DNA from 3 places in the Arthrobacter sp. MDT2-3 genome. Region 3 is predicted to be linked to each of the others. Evidence: riboswitches for the same ligand, from Rfam matches in the RefSeq annotation. Region 3 holds a riboswitch; each other region holds the start of a gene.
What was found. A riboswitch is a leader RNA that binds a small molecule or an ion and turns the genes downstream of it on or off. The one in region 3 is predicted to bind cyclic di-AMP.

Region 1 (5,072 bases), on a different contig from region 3:
GCCGAGCCCAATGCTGCTCTGCTTCAGCAGGGCGGACGCCTGGGACAGTTCGAAGGCGATGGTGGAGCCCTCCGGATCATGCTCGTCGTCCACGTTGGAGTCCTGGCGTGCTGAATTTGCGGAGGCGATGTCCGCGCGGAGGGCCGGCAGGAGGGCCGCCTTCCGCTCCCGTTCCTCCTCGAGCAGGAGACGGAACCGTTCGTAGTCGGGCATGGGAAAAGCCTACGCGGGGTCAGGACCAGTTCCTCGCCACCGGTGGTTCCAGGCGGCGCACGGCGAGCCGTCTTTGACGGCCAGCATTTCTCGTTATGGAGCGGAGAAACATCCGCCTTCCGCACGCCAGGCGCGCATGCCGCGCCCTAGAGGTGCTCGCCGAACCACGCGAGGGTATCGTTCCACGCCGCCGTAGCCTGGGCTTCGTTGTAGCGGTCGCCGGTGTCGTTATGGAAGGCATGGTCAACGCCGGGGTAGACAGTGAGCTGATGGACAACATCAGTGGCTGCGAGCGCATCCTTGAGAGCAGGCATCGCGCCCGTGATGCGCTGGTCAAGTTCGGCATAAACGCCGAAAACGGCGGCCCTGATGTCCGGCACTTTGGCCAGGTCAGGGGCCGGCCCATAAAACGCCGAGGTGGCTTTTAACCCGTCCAGCTCGGTGGCCGCCTGCCATGTAATGCCGCCGCCGAAGCAGTAGCCGGTCATGGCGATACGGCCGCCGTCCACGAAGTCCTGGGCTTTGAGATACTCCAGTGCTGCTGCGAAGTCGGCAACGTGGCGCGGGGCGCCGGCTTGGGTGAGGGCACCGGGAACTGCGTCGCGGTCCATGTTTGCAGTCCCGCCCTCCCGGCTGAGCAGGTCAAGGGCAAGGGCCGCGTAGCCCGCTTTCGCGAAGCGGCGGGCCACATCTTCGATATGGGGTGTCAGGCCGCGGTTTTCATGGCAGATCAGCACGGCAGGGCTGCGCCCTTCCCGCTCCGGCCTGGCCTGGTAGGCACTGATTGAGGTTCCGCCGGACGAAAACTGTACGGTCGCCGTCGTCATCCCTGGCGCACCCTCCGGAACGGAAAGCGGGCTCTTTGCCCCGGGCACAGCACCGGAACCGGCAGTGCCGGCGGCCGAAGATGTTGAAGGCTCCGGGGTGGGCATGGGGTCGGTGCTCCGCGGTACCTCACTGGGCGTACAGCCCACCAGCAGCATCGCCGCCGCTGCTGCTGCCATGCTGCCGGTGATGAAGGCAACCCGCCGGGTGAAGGTCCGCTGACTCAGCGCGCCGGCACGGTAGTCGTCAAAAAATTCCTCGATCAGGTATTTCTCATACTTGCCTAGCTGGGTCACTATGCCTCCTCGCCGGTGCCGAACATCCTCCTCCGTCCGGTACCTCCGGGCAAGGTTCGCGGCCACTTTTCGAGATCCTTTATCAGTTTGTGACAAACAACACGGCCAGATGTGCGGCGCGCCTATTTCGGGTGGTCAGCCGGATGCGGCAAATGAGTCTATTCGATTGCTAAATACGATAGGAACACCTCGTATGTTACCCAAATGTGACAATCGGTCCGGAATCAGGTTATGGTCTTCAGGTGTCCCTCTCAGACGGGACATTCCCGTCAGTATGCCGAGCCCTGCCACTGACCCGGGATTCAATCGTTTCCAGCTGGCAGGGACGGGGGAACCAAGTTTCCGCGGCCTCCTACGAGGCCTTGGGGTTAAGTCGATAGCGCCTCCGTTCCGTGCGGAGTCGCTGCCGGCCGGGTATCTCCAACCCGAACCCGACAGCTCACCCCGCAGGCATGGGAGAGGCGATCAACCGTGTCAAAAAATTCCACCACCGCCCGTCACCGCGCGACTCCGGCCCGCTCCATCGCGCTCGAGGGCTTGGCTGTCTCAGCCAAGTCGCTTGGCCGCCCGGCGCTCGCCGTAGCCGCAGCTTCCGGCATTGCCTTCGGTGTAGGCGCCCCGGCCCACGCAGGCGTTACCGGTCCGGACACCACTGAGACCACCAACACCCAGGCTTATGCAGCACCTGCTGCTGCAGTGGCTGCCCCCGCAGCAACAGCTGCAGCCAACGTGCACACCGTCGTCTCCGGCGACACCCTGGGCGCCATCTCGGCCGCCAACGGTGTAGCCCTGAATGACGTTCTGTCCGCCAACGGCCTGGCGATCGACGCGATCATCTTCCCCGGCGACCAGATCCAGATCCCCGGTGCCGGTGCCGTTGCAGCTGCTCCGGCTCCCGCCAAGGCTGCTGCTCCGGCTCCCGTCAAGGCTGCTGTTGCTGCCGCTCCCGCTAACACCGGAATGAACCTGTCCTACGCCTCCACGACGCCTGCTCCGGCTCCGGCAGCACCCGCTCCGGCACCGGCAGCCGCCGGCACCGGCACCGGCGCAGCCATCCTGGCGGCCGCTTACGGCCAGCTGGGCGTCCAGCAGGACTGCACCGCCATGGTGGAGAAGGCTCTCCGCTCCGTGGGCAAGGGCGTTGGCGACCTCGCCCCGGGCCAGTTCTACCAGTACGGCTCCACTGTGGGCACCCCCGCTCCCGGTGACCTGGTGATCACCGCCGGCCACGTGGGCGTCTTCGCCGGCAACGGCCAGGTTGTCAGCGGCGGCGTGGACGGTTTCAAGACCGAGGTCCACTCCATCAGCTGGCTCAGCGGCGCTTCCTTCGTCCGCGTAGCGTAGTCACACCACCCGAACAGGGGCGGCAGACGGGATTGTTCCCGGCTGCCGCCCCTGTTTTGTTGTCCGGGCCTGTTGTTGCCAGGCCCTGTTTTGTTGTCCGGCCCTCCAGGCAGCCGGCCCGCAGGTGCCTTGGCTGCTTATACTGTGGCTGCTTCAGTGCCGTGCGTGCTCAGGTGCCGCAGAAGGTCTGGTAGCTGCCGAAGTCCTCCGGCGCTCCCTCGGTGTAGCGTTCGACCCCCGGCCGCTCGTGGAAGGGGTCACGGACCACGTCGAGGAGTTGGTTGAAAGGACCAAGGTCTCCCTCCGTTGCTGCGGCGAGCGCTTCCTCCACCAGGTGATTGCGCGGTATGTAGGCGGGGTTGACCCGGTCCATCATGCCGGCGTCGGGTTGCAGGGCACGCCACCGCTCCGCCCACGCGTCGAAGGCAGCCAGGTCAAGGACCATTCCCCTGGCCGGGCGGTCATTTCCCCTTGCCGCGTGGGCCAGGTTCCGGAGAAAGGACGTGTAGTCGATTGGTCCGTCCCTCAAGAGTGCCACCAGCCCGTCCACCACCTCCGAGGCTTCTTCAGCCTCAGGGGTTCCCGCTGGGGCTTCCGCCACACCGAGTTTGGTTTTCATGCCGGAGAACCATGCGTCACTGTATTGGCGGCGGAACTTGCCGAGTGCCTCGACGGCAGGGGCCACGGCCTGTTCCTGGTCCTCGTTGAAAAGCGGCAGCATGGCCTCGGCGAGTCGGGCCAGGTTCCATTCGGCAATGACCGGCTGGTTGGCGTACGCATAACGCCCGCCGACGTCAATGGAGCTGTAGACCGCGGCAGGATTAAAGGCGTCCATGAAAGCGCAGGGCCCGTAGTCGATGGTTTCTCCGGAGATGGTCATGTTGTCCGTGTTCATCACGCCGTGGACGAATCCCACCAGCATCCACTGCGCCACCAGTGATGCCTGGGCGGCCACCACCCGTTCGAAGAGCTCGAGGTAGGGGTTTTCTGCTTTGGCGGCATCAGGGTAGTGCCGGCTTATGGCATGGTCGGCCAGGCGGCGCAGGAGGTCCAGGTTTTCGGTGGCCCTTGCGTACTGGAAGCTGCCCACGCGCAGGTGGCTGCTGGCTACCCTTGTCAGCACGGCCCCGGGAAGCATCGTGTCGCGGCGTACGGGGCGGCCGGTGCCCACCACGGCAAGGGAACGTGTTGAGGGGATGCCGAGTGCGTGCATCGCCTCACTGACGAGGTATTCCCGCAGCATTGGTCCGACGACGGCACGGCCGTCCCCGGCGCGGGCAAATGGTGTGCGGCCCGAACCTTTCAGGTGGACGTCCCGGAGCCTGCCCTCCGCGTCGGTCACCTCGCCGAGAAGAAGGGCACGCCCGTCGCCCAGGAGTGGCGAGTAGCCGCCGAACTGGTGGCCGGCATACGCCTGCGCAACCGGCGTCGATCCCTCCGGGACGTGATTGCCCAGGAGGAGACGTACGCCCTCGGGGGACCGGAGGTATTCCGGATCAAGCCCCAGCTCCCTTGCCAGCCCGTCGTTGAGGATGAGCAGCTTCGGCTCGGGGGCCTCCTCTGCCTGCCAGGGAACAGCCAGCTCGGACAGTTCCCTGGCGAAGCGTCCGTCAAAGGTGACCGTCGATTCTGCAGCAGCTGTCATTTGTTAAGCCTTTCCTCTTGCTTTGTTCTCAGGTTGACCCTGGTTCGTTCTCCGGTTGATCAGCCACGTGACGAACCAGAGCACAACGCCGATGGCCATCAGGCCGCCGGCAATCTGGTACTGGATGGGATTCCTGCCCACCCAAGGCCCGGCCAGGAAAGCGCACAGCAGGGCGGCCACCACGGGCAGCTGCCCCGGGGAGGTGAAGAACACCTTGCGGTTGGGGTCCCGCTTGCGCCGCAGCACCACACACGCCACGTTCACTACCGTGAACACGCACAGCAGCAGGAAGGCCGTGGTGCCCGAGAGGTTGGCCACGATGTTACTTTCCGGATCGCTGGTCACGTACAGGATGAGTCCCAGTGCCAGGACGGTTGAGAAGAGGATGCCTGCCCACGGCGTGCGGCGGACCAGCAGGACTTTCCCGAGGGCAGGTGGCAGGACGCGTTGGCGTGCCATGCCGTAAATGAGGCGGCTCGCCATCAGCATGTTGATCAGCGCCGTATTGGCTACGGCAAAGACCGCCAGGAACGGGAAGATCCTGTCGATCGGGAAATCGGGAGAGCCTTTGTGCACTACTTCAAGGAGGGCCGCACCCTCGGCTTCCCGAATGTTTTCCAGCTCTGTGGGCGTCAACACGCTGACCACGGAGACCGCGACCAGCATATACAGGAGCACGGCTATTCCCAGGCCGGTCAGCATGGTGCGGGGGAAGATCCTTTCCGGGTTCCTGGTTTCCTCCACCATGT
Region 2 (5,072 bases), on a different contig from region 3:
GCTGCGCGCGCAGGTGCGCCGGGACACTGTGGCGACGCTTCGCGAGGCCGGCACCACCGGCGTCCTCGTCACCCACGACCAGACCGAGGCGCTCTCCGTCGGCACGCGGGTGGTGGTAATGCGCGGCGGCGTCATCGAACAGGCGGACACGCCGGAGAAGGTCTTCGAGCAGCCGGCCACACGATTTGTGGCCTCCTTCATGGGCGACGCGGACTTCCTCCCGGCCCATGTGCACCGCGCCCTGCTGACCTGCGAGATCGGCGTCGTTTCAACTGTCCCGGGCTGGGCCAACAGCGAAGCGGACGTAGATGTGGTGCTGCGGCCGCACGAGGTGGCGCTGCACCCGGACCCCGACTCTGCGGCGCGGGTGTCCGCGGTGGAGTACCACGGCGCCTTCGTCCTCCATTACGTGCGGCTGGCCTCGGGACGCACCGTGCGCTCCTGGCAGCCCCACACCGTCCGCCATCCGGTTGGAACAGCGGTAGCGGTGTCCGTAGCGGCAGGCACCACGCCCACGCTGCTGCTGGGCGACCATGCCATCACATCCCCACCCCCGGGCAGCACATTGAAGCAGCGCTCGCCCGAGCCAGTCCAGCTAAGTTAGGCCAGTTCCATGTCCCTACATACCGCCCCGGTGTCGCGTTGACCGCGCAGCCAGACCTCGCCCGGGCCGCCTTCACCGACCTCGCCCGCCACGGCGACCGCCCGGCGGTGCTCACCGCGGATGGCGTCCTGTCCTACGGGGAGCTTGCCGCCCGCGTGGACGACGCCGCCACCCGCCTGGGAACAGCACGGCGCCTGGTGGTGCTGGCAGCGCAGAACGACCTGGACTCGCTGGTGGCGTACCTCGCCGCGCTGTCGGCTGGCCATGTCCTGTTGCTGGCCCCGGCCGACAAGCCCGAAGCCCTCGCGTCCCTCATGGACGCTTACGACCCGGACGTACTGCTGCGCTCCGGCGACGGGCACGGGGTGCCCGTGCTCGAGGAGCGGCGCGCCGGCTCCCGGCATGAGCTGCATCCTGAACTGGCCCTGCTGCTCAGCACCTCGGGTTCCACGGGCTCGCCGAAACTGGTGCGGCTTTCGCATACCAACCTCACAGCCAACGCCGAAGCCATCGCCGAGTACCTGGGCATTGGGCCGGACGACAAGGCCGCCACCACGCTGCCCCTGCATTACTGCTACGGCCTGTCCGTTGTTAACAGTCACCTGGTCCGCGGGGCAGGGCTGGTCCTCACGGACCTCTCAGTGGTGGATCCCTGCTTTTGGGATCTCTTCCGGGAACGGCAGGCCACCTCCTTCGCGGCGGTTCCCTACACCTTCGACCTCCTGGAGCGGGTGGGCTTCGCCGATGCGGACCTGCCCAACCTGCGCTACGTCACCCAGGCCGGCGGACGGCTGGCACCGGAGAAGGTGCGCGCCTGGGCGGAAACCGGGCAGCGCCGCGGCTGGGACCTCTTCGTGATGTATGGAGCAACGGAAGCCACCGCCCGGATGGCCTATCTGCCACCTGACCTGGCCGCCGACCATGCTGAAACCATCGGCGTCCCCGTACCGGGCGGATCCTTCCGCATTGAACCGGTGGAGGACCTGGCAGACGGGGAACTGGTCTACAGCGGCCCCAACGTCATGCTCGGTTACGCCGACCACCCCGGGGACCTGGCACTCGGCCGGGAAGTCCGCGAACTGCGCACCGGAGACCTCGCCCGCCGGCACCCGAACGGCCTGTACGAGGTGGTGGGACGGCGCAGCCGGTTCGTGAAAATTGTCGGCCTGCGCGTGGACCTCGGCCAGGTGGAGCGGATCTTCGCCGACATGGGAATCACCGCAGCCGCCGCCGGCACCGACGACCGCCTTGTGGTCGCCGTCGAAGGCGGGCACGACGGCGGTTTGCTCGCCAAGACCCTGGCCGGCACGCTGGGGCTGCCGCGCACCGCCGTCGTGATCCATGCCGTGGAAGCCCTCCCGCGCCTGACCACCGGCAAGGTGGACTACCCGGCCGTCCTGGGACTTGCCGCTCCAGCGCCCGCTGCTGCGGGTGCCGTCGGTACCGCCCGCGCCGCAACCGCCAAGCCGGCACCGGAGGGCCCAACCCCCGCCGGCAACCCCGACGACATCCGAAGCATTTTCGCCGAGGCCCTGGAATGCCCCGTTGTGGGAAACGACGACACGTTCGTCTCCCTTGACGGCGACTCGCTGTCCTACGTGGCGGTCTCGGTTCAGCTGGAACGTGTCCTGGGACAGCTTCCTTCCGACTGGCACCTTTTGCCGGTGCGGGAATTGGAGCGCCGCCGGAAGCCCAGGCGGCGGAGCCCCTTTTCCTTCCTGGAAACCTCGATTGTGCTCCGGGCCGTCGCCATCGTGTGCATTGTGGCCACGCACGTGGAGCTGATCATGTTCCAGACCGCCCACCTGCTCTTCGTGGTGGCCGGCTACAACTTCGCACGCTTCCAGTTGGCGGACCAGCGGCTCCCGCGGCTGCGCCGCCAGCTCCGCGGTGTGGCCCGGATAGTTGTGCCCTCCACCGCTTTTATCGCCGTGGCCTACGTGCTCACGGACCGCTACAGCGTTGCCAACATCTTCCTGTTGAACGCCATAGTTGGGCCCGAGCAAGTAACCACGCAGTGGCATTTCTGGTTTGTGGAACTGCTGGTGTACATCCTGTTGGCCGTGGCAGCGCTTATGGCCGTGCCCTGGGTTGACCGGGTGGAGCGCCGTGCGCCGTTCGCTTTCGCCGTGGGGCTGGTGGCCATCGCGCTGCTCAGCCGGTACGACATCGTGGATCCTGGCCTTCCCAAGCCGCCGCCCGTGTTCTGGCTCTTCGCGCTCGGCTGGGCGCTCGCCCGGGCCCGCACACACTTCCACAGGATTACTGTCTCGGTCATCACCCTGATGACGCTGCCGGGGTTCTTCGGCAGCACCGTCCGCGATGTCACCGTCGCTGCAGGCATTCTGCTGCTGGTGTGGGTGCCAGCCCTGCCGGTGCCGGCCGTCCTGCGCCGGGTCATCGGCTGGCTGGCCGCGGCGTCCCTGTATATCTACCTCACCCACTGGCTGGTCTACCCGCTGCTGCTTCCCATCAACCCGGTCCTTGCGGTTGCCGGGTCCCTCGTGCTGGGGATGGGCTACTGGGCACTCTGCAGGTGGTTGCCCACTACGGCGGCCTTTAAATCAACGGGGCGATGCTTCACATCGTTGCTACGCCCCGTTGAACGGGAACGATTGACGTAAGTCCCAGCCCGAAGTGCGTTATGCAAATGTGACAAATGGGGCTGTTGTGACGTAGGGTCTGAAGCCGTGCCCGTTTCTCCGAATGCGGCACTCCTGAGCAGACTTGCCTAACTCTGCCGCTGCCCGGGATCCGTTCGCAAAATCGTCCGGCAGAGACGGGGAACCCAATAACGGCCTGCTTCCGGCAGGCCTTGGGGTGAAGCCGTGCCTGGTGCCTTTCGCGCATCACCACGGCCGGGTGTCTCCCATCCGAATCCGACAGCTAACCTCGCAGGCAGTGGGAGAGGCTCTTTCATGCCCAATGGCAAAGCTCACGGCCGCCGCCGCGCGGTCCCCGTCCAGACCAGCCCCCTGGCGGTCCTGTCCAAATCCTTCGCCGGCCACGCCGGCGGTGTAGGCCGTCAGGCCGCCGTCATTGCAGCCGCTTCCGGCCTCGTCCTGACCAGCGGCATCGCCGCCCAGGCAGCAGACGCCCCAACCCAGCGCGAAGCCGAGCCGGCATCGAACCTGGAAGTCGCCAGCCAGGTACAAACCCCGCTCAGCGCAGACGCCACAGTGCAGATCTCCTTCGAGCGTCCCGCCGTCAAGACCACGCCTGCCCCCGTCGTCGAAGCACCCAAACCAGTCGTCGTCGAGGCCCCCAAAGCTGCCGCTCCTGCCGCTTCTGCCGCCGTCAAGACGCAGGCCGTTGCGCCGGCCAAGGCCCAGGTAACCGTCACGCCCGCCGCTCCCGCTCCCGCTCCGGCTCCTGCCCCGGCAGCGGGAGGCGTAAATGCCATTATGGTGTCCTCCGCTTACGCCCAGATCGGCATGATTCAGGACTGCACACGACTGGTCGAAAATGCCCTGAATGCTGCAGGGATTCCTGTCGGTGACCTTGGTCCGATGCAGTTCATGAACTACGGCACCGTCGTCACTGATCCCCAGCCCGGTGACATGGTTGTCCAGTCCGGCCACGTGGGCATCTACGTCGGCAACGGCCAGGTCCTCAGCTCCGGCCTGAACGGCAAGAACGAAACCGCCGTCCACCCCCTGACCTGGATGACCTCCAAGGGCGCCGTCACCTTCGTCCGCGCAGGCAAATAGAAACTACTGAAGGCCGGTGAGTCAATGCCTTGGGGGCATTAACTCACCGGCCTTCAGCATGCCCTCTGCACATTGGAGCACTGCCATTTCCGCCGGATCGCGTGGTTATGTTGCCCCATGCCTTCCCGACCTTCGGCCGCGGACTGAGTTCCGCCGCGTACGCGAAGCAACCAAGATGCCGCCTGCTGCTCCCGCAACTCGACTCAGCGCCTGGTCTCATACCTGGTCAGGACCACACCGTCGGGAAACTTCCGGGTCTCCACCAGGTTGAGGTTCACCCAGTTGTCCAAGGCTGTGAAGAACGGCGTGCCGCCGCCCACCAGGACCGGATGGGTGACCATCATGTATTCGTCGATCAGTCCGGCCCGCATGGCCGCCGCGGCGAGTGTGGCACCGCCGATGTCCATGAAGCCGCCGTCATCCGCTTTGAGCCGGGTGATCTCGGTGACCGCGTCGCCGGTGGCCAGGCGGGTGTTCCAGTCGACCGTGCTGGGCGTCGAGGAGAACACCATTTTCGGCATGGCCCGCCAGCGGCGGGCAAACTCGATGTGCGCCGGCGTGGCGCCGGGCTGCTGGTCGGCCGTCGGCCAGTGGGAGCTCATCGTCTCCCACAGTTTGCGCCCGTACAGCGCCAGGCCCGTCGCCCCCACCCGGTCGGACCACCACTGGAACAATTCGTCGCTCGGGACGCTCCAGCCGAGGTCGTCGCCGGGCGCGGCGATGTAGCCGTCCACGCTCACGTTCATGCCAAAGGTCAG
Region 3 (5,072 bases):
AGGATGAGCAGGAACAGGAATCGGAGCGCGGCGAAGACCCGGTGCACGAGCCGGAAGCCGGCACGCCCGACGCCGGTGCAGAGCAGGCTGGTGTACGCGCAGACGAGGGCGATGTACCGGAAACTGTCGCCCTTGAGCCCGCTACCACTGAGCCCGCCATCGCCCTGCCTGCCGGCGGGGATGCTGACGGGGATGCTGGAGCCCTGGACAATGAAGCCGTGGACAATGAAGCCCTGGACGCTATAGCCCGGAATGACCAAGTTCGGGTTGATGAAGCCGCGCACGTGCGGGAACAACCCTCAGGCCACGACGCCGGGACGGATTAGGCGCGGAATAGCGCGCCCAGGCACGGAAAACTGAGTTAAGACGCGCAAACGGCGCCGATCGGGCAGAACCCGGGCGGCGCCGTCGTGCGTTGGGGCTGGAGCGTTACGTCAGCCGGATGACCTTCGCAGTTTCGGTCACTTCCGCAGTTCGCCCACCACGAAATCAATGCTGGCCAGCAGGGCGGAAACATCCGCCGGTTCGATGGCCACGAACGTTGCAATACGCAGCTGGTTGCGGCCGAGCTTGCGGTACGGCTCGGTATCCACGATCCCGTTGGCGCGCAGGACTTTGGCGACCGCTGCGGCATCCACGGACTCATCGAAGTCGATGGTTGCAATAACGTTTGAGCGCTCCTCCGGGTTCGTGACGAAGGGGGTCGCGAACTCCGAGGCCTCTGCCCAGCTGTAAATGCGGCCGGCAGAGTCTGCCGTGCGCGAAGAAGCGAAGTCAAGGCCGCCATTGGAGTTCAGCCACTGCACCTGGGCGTCCAGCGTTACCAGCGTGGACAGTGAGGGAGTGTTGTAGGTCTGGTTCAGGCGTGAGTTGTCGATGGCCGTCTGCAGGTCAAGGAAATCAGGTATCCAGCGGCCGCCTGCCTTGATCCGCCCTGCACGTTCGAGTGCAGCGGGGGAGAACAGTCCGAGCCAGAGGCCGCCGTCGGACGCAAAGTTCTTCTGCGGCGCAAAGTAGTAAACGTCACTTTCCGCTACGTCCACGTCCAGCCCGCCCGCGGCAGAGGTGGCGTCCACCAGTACCAGGGCTCCTTCGTCTGCGCCGGCAACACGCTGGACCGGGGCAGCAACGCCCGTGCTGGTCTCGTTTTGCGGCCACGCGTAGACGTCCACCCCGGCTTCCGCCTTGGCTGAAGGGTGCGTGCCCGGCTCAGACACGATGATTGACGAGGAGTCCAGGAAGGGCGCTTTGTTGGTGGCTGCGGCAAATTTGGAGCCGAACTCGCCGAAGGACAGGTGCTGGGCCTTGTTTTCAACGAGGCCGAAGCTGGCCACATCCCAGAAAGCCGTGGAGCCACCAACGCCCAGGACCACTTCGTAGCCCTCTGGGGCACGGAAGAACTGGCTGAGACCCTCGCGGACGGAGCCAACAAGGTTCTTGACCGGGGCCTGCCGGTGGGAGGTGCCAAGGATGTTCTTCGAGGCGGCGGACAGCGCATCAATCTGCTCCTGCCTGACCTTGGAAGGCCCGGCGCCGAACCGTCCGTCCTTGGGCAGGAGGTCGGCGGGAATAGTGATGCTGGTTTCGCTCACGGGTGCTCCAATTTCGGGCTGGACATGGCTTTGGTCCGGACGGGTGTTGGTGGCCGGCAGCCGGTGACGGCTGCAACCAGGGCCTCCCTTATTCTGCCTGAACGGCACAATAGGCGGGAACCGGAACCGTCATAGTCCAGCCAATGAGACGCCCCGCCCGCGCCCCGGTGAACTATTCGGACAAAGTCAAAATAGGCTAAGCTTTTCCACGGACTACGTCGCGGTGAAGGCGATACGGTGGGACAACGCTAGGTACTGTGCTCGAGGAGCTGAGCTGGATGACGGATCTGATCGATACTACGGAGATGTACCTTCGGACCATTCTGGAGCTCGAGGAAGAGAACATCGTTGCCCTTCGCGCCAGGATCGCCGAGCGGCTGCGCCACTCCGGGCCTACCGTCTCCCAAACCATCGGGCGCATGGAACGGGACGGCCTGGTGGTTGTCTCCGGCGACCGCCACCTGGAGCTCACCGAGACGGGCCGGAAGCGTGCCACCGAAGTAATGCGCAAGCACCGCCTGGCTGAACGTCTTCTCGCCGATGTGATCGGTTTGGACTGGGCCTACGTCCACGACGAAGCCTGCCGCTGGGAGCATGTTATGAGCGAGCGGGTGGAACGGCGCATCTATGAGCTGCTGAACCATCCCACTGAGTCCCCTTATGGGAACCCGATCCCCGGCCTTGCTGCCCTGGGCGGCGTGCCGACCCTGGGTTTTGCGGATGGCGCCATTAGCCTTTTGGAGGCGATGAAGTCGTACGGTCCTGCCTCGGTGGTGACCATCAGCCGGCTCGCCGAGCCCATCCAGGTAGAGCCTGAACTGCTCTCCCAGCTTGATGAAGGCGGTATCCGGCCGGGTGCGGCTGTGTCGCTGGAACGGGTGGGTGACTACATCTCGGTCCGGGTTCCGGGTATCGAAGGTGCCTTGGAGCTGCCTCCGGAAGTTGCCGCCCATGTGTTCGTGGCGATCCGCTGAAAGGCAAAGAGCGGACGCCATACTCCGTGTGAACTGCGTTACGCAAAGATAACGGAATTGTTACTTTCGGGCTTAAGCATCTATAGTTGAACCAAGCGTTGATATTAAAGCGTTACCTGATCTGGAGCCGAGCTCTGCCAGCGGATCAGGAGCACGAGTCGTAACTGGCAGAGGCGGGGGAACCACAAGCGGCAGCGGGGGACTGCCTTGGGGTGAAGTCCGTCAGCAGCAAGCCTCTTCCAGTGAAGGATTCCTCCGGGGATATCTCTGTGCCGAAGCTTGCTTACGGCGGACCGGGTCTTTGTACTCTCTGACCCGAATCCGACAGCTAACTTCGCAGGCTTTCCAGAGAGGAACCCTTCTTGACCATGCAGAATTCCAGGGGACGCCGCCGCGCGGCGGTCCCTGCTTCGACACCGCGTGTTGTCGAAGTCATCACCTCGGAACGCCCCCGCGATCCGCACCGTGATGCGCGCCGCCGTCGGGGTCCCTTCCGCCAAATTACTGAATTCGCCGCTGCCAGCGGCATCGGCCAAAAGGCCGGCATCGCCCTGGCCGCCACCGGACTGGTGCTCACCGTGACCGTGCCGGCCACCAGTCCCGTGATGGCCACGGATGCCTCGGGATCCACTCCTGTCGCCGCGTCCGCTGTTGTGCCCCAGCCGCAGGTTTCCGCGGAAGCAGGTGCCCAGATAGACTTCAGCCGCTCTGCTGTGGTTACCCAGGCAGACCCGGACGGCAAACTGAAGCAGCTGCTCAGTGCCCAGTCTGCCGGTGCCATCACCCGCGCCGCTTCCGCAGGAAGTCTTGGCGCCCCGCTCGCTGCTTTGACCACTGCGTCGCCGTTCGGCTACCGGGTCAGTCCGATCACCGGAGGCTCCGGCGACTTCCACCGCGGACAGGACTACGTAGCCCAGTGCGGCACCTCTGTTCTGGCCGCAGCCACTGGAACGGTCACCTTCGCCGGCTGGCACCAGTACGGCGGCGGCAACCGCGTCGTAGTGGATCACGGCAACGGCCTGGAAACCACTTACAACCACTTGTCGTCCTTCAGCGTCAAGGAAGGGCAGACGGTGTCCCGCGGGGACGTCGTGGCCCTCAGCGGGACCACGGGGGCTTCCACCGGGTGCCACCTCCACTTTGAGGTCCAGGTCAACGGCGAAGTTGTTGACCCGACCGGTTGGCTTTAGTCAAATGACGGTGAGCTATCACTTGGTGTTGACATGCCGTGACCTGAATGTGACATTCTTCCAAAACTGCTGTACCGTCTAACTCGCGTCAACTTTTCCGAAGTTGACGCTCTTGTGCGGATTGCCTAACTCTGCCACCGCTCAAGGTCCGTTCGCATTTCATCGTCTGGCAGGGGCGGGGGAACCAATTTTGGCCTTCAGCTTTTTGAAGGCCTTGGGGTTAAGTCGCAAAAGCTTCCCAGGAAGCCGCGCGGCCGGGTGACTCCCATCCGAATCCGACAGCTCACCTCGTAGGCATTGGGAGAGGCTACCTTCGTGTCTTCACGCCATAATTCTGCGCGCCACCGTGCGCAACCGGTTCGTACCAACCCCCTGGACTCCATGTCCAAGGCTGTTAGTGCCAATGCCGGGACAGTAGGTCGCCAGGCTGCAGTCATCGCAGCTGCCTCGGGCCTCATCCTGACCATGGGCCTGCCGGCCAATGCAGCGGACACCACCGCTGGTGTCTCCGCTTCCACGGAATCCGGATCGGCACAAAGTGCCCTCGCTGTCACGGCGGCGCCCACGGCTACCGTCTCCTTCGAGCGCCCCGTGGTCAAGACCACCCCGGCACCCGTTGTTGAGCGGGTAGTTGCGCAGTCCACGGACTCAGACGATGAGCAGGGAGTGACCACCGCTTCCACCGCGTCGGCCGACTCCGTTGCGGACAAGGCCGTGGAGACAATTGCCTCCGCGTCCACTTCCGGAATTGCGGGCCTCGCCTACACCGGCATCGGCCGTCCGTACGTTTGGGGCGGCACCACCCCCAACGGCTGGGACTGCTCAGGCTTCACCCAGTGGGTCTATGCCCAGGCCGGCATCAGCATCCCCCGCGTCAACGCGTGGACCGCAATGAAGCCCACCTCCACGCCGCAGCCGGGTGACCTGGTTATGCAGAACGGCGGCGCGCACGTCGGCATCTACGTCGGCAACGGCATGATGATCAGTGCCCTGAACCCCTCCCAGGGAACGCTGCTGCACTCGGTAGCTGCTACCGGCTCCTCAGCATTCTTCACTATGAACTAGTTCTTCGACCTCACGGTCCAAGGGCTTTTTCTTTGCCCAAACAGCTCTTCGCTAAATCACCACACATCCCCGTTCGGGACGTGCCGGCGTACCCCCAAGATGCCGGCGCGTCCAAACACCTTTGGCTGCCCACATGCGGCTTTGAAGGAAACGAAAGAGAGAACTGATGACTACTCGTGCAACCGCACGGCACCGCGCCGAGGCCACCAAGACCAACTCGCTCGCCATCATTGCCAAGGCTGTCGGCGACA

Region 1: linked by a shared signal. The riboswitch ahead of AC5RUQ_RS19080 (LysM peptidoglycan-binding domain-containing protein) and the one ahead of AC5RUQ_RS20015 (M23 family metallopeptidase) in region 3 are both predicted to bind cyclic di-AMP.
Region 2: linked by a shared signal. The riboswitch ahead of AC5RUQ_RS01285 (NlpC/P60 family protein) and the one ahead of AC5RUQ_RS20015 (M23 family metallopeptidase) in region 3 are both predicted to bind cyclic di-AMP.

What each region holds. Positions count from the first base shown of each region.
Region 1 covers NZ_JBNHFS010000008.1:38,360-43,431, forward strand. Annotated here, with positions in the region: gene AC5RUQ_RS19070 (TraR/DksA family transcriptional regulator) at 1-213, opposite strand, end outside; gene AC5RUQ_RS19075 (dienelactone hydrolase family protein) at 360-1,334, opposite strand; cyclic di-AMP (ydaO/yuaA leader) riboswitch at 1,639-1,802, shown strand; gene AC5RUQ_RS19080 (LysM peptidoglycan-binding domain-containing protein) at 1,806-2,678, shown strand; gene AC5RUQ_RS19085 (protein adenylyltransferase SelO) at 2,848-4,323, opposite strand; gene AC5RUQ_RS19090 (APC family permease) at 4,327-5,072, opposite strand, start outside.
Region 2 covers NZ_JBNHFS010000001.1:270,885-275,956, forward strand. Annotated here, with positions in the region: gene AC5RUQ_RS01275 (ABC transporter ATP-binding protein) at 1-604, shown strand, start outside; gene AC5RUQ_RS01280 (AMP-binding protein) at 643-3,228, shown strand; cyclic di-AMP (ydaO/yuaA leader) riboswitch at 3,328-3,519, shown strand; gene AC5RUQ_RS01285 (NlpC/P60 family protein) at 3,523-4,314, shown strand; gene AC5RUQ_RS01290 (dihydrofolate reductase family protein) at 4,518-5,072, opposite strand, start outside.
Region 3 covers NZ_JBNHFS010000009.1:50,552-55,623, forward strand. Annotated here, with positions in the region: partial or broken gene AC5RUQ_RS20000 (DUF3027 domain-containing protein) at 1-146, shown strand, start outside; gene serC (phosphoserine transaminase) at 462-1,592, opposite strand; gene AC5RUQ_RS20010 (iron-dependent transcriptional repressor DtxR) at 1,871-2,566, shown strand; cyclic di-AMP (ydaO/yuaA leader) riboswitch at 2,713-2,924, shown strand; gene AC5RUQ_RS20015 (M23 family metallopeptidase) at 2,935-3,756, shown strand; cyclic di-AMP (ydaO/yuaA leader) riboswitch at 3,885-4,067, shown strand; gene AC5RUQ_RS20020 (C40 family peptidase) at 4,138-4,821, shown strand; gene AC5RUQ_RS20025 (NlpC/P60 family protein) at 4,988-5,072, shown strand, end outside.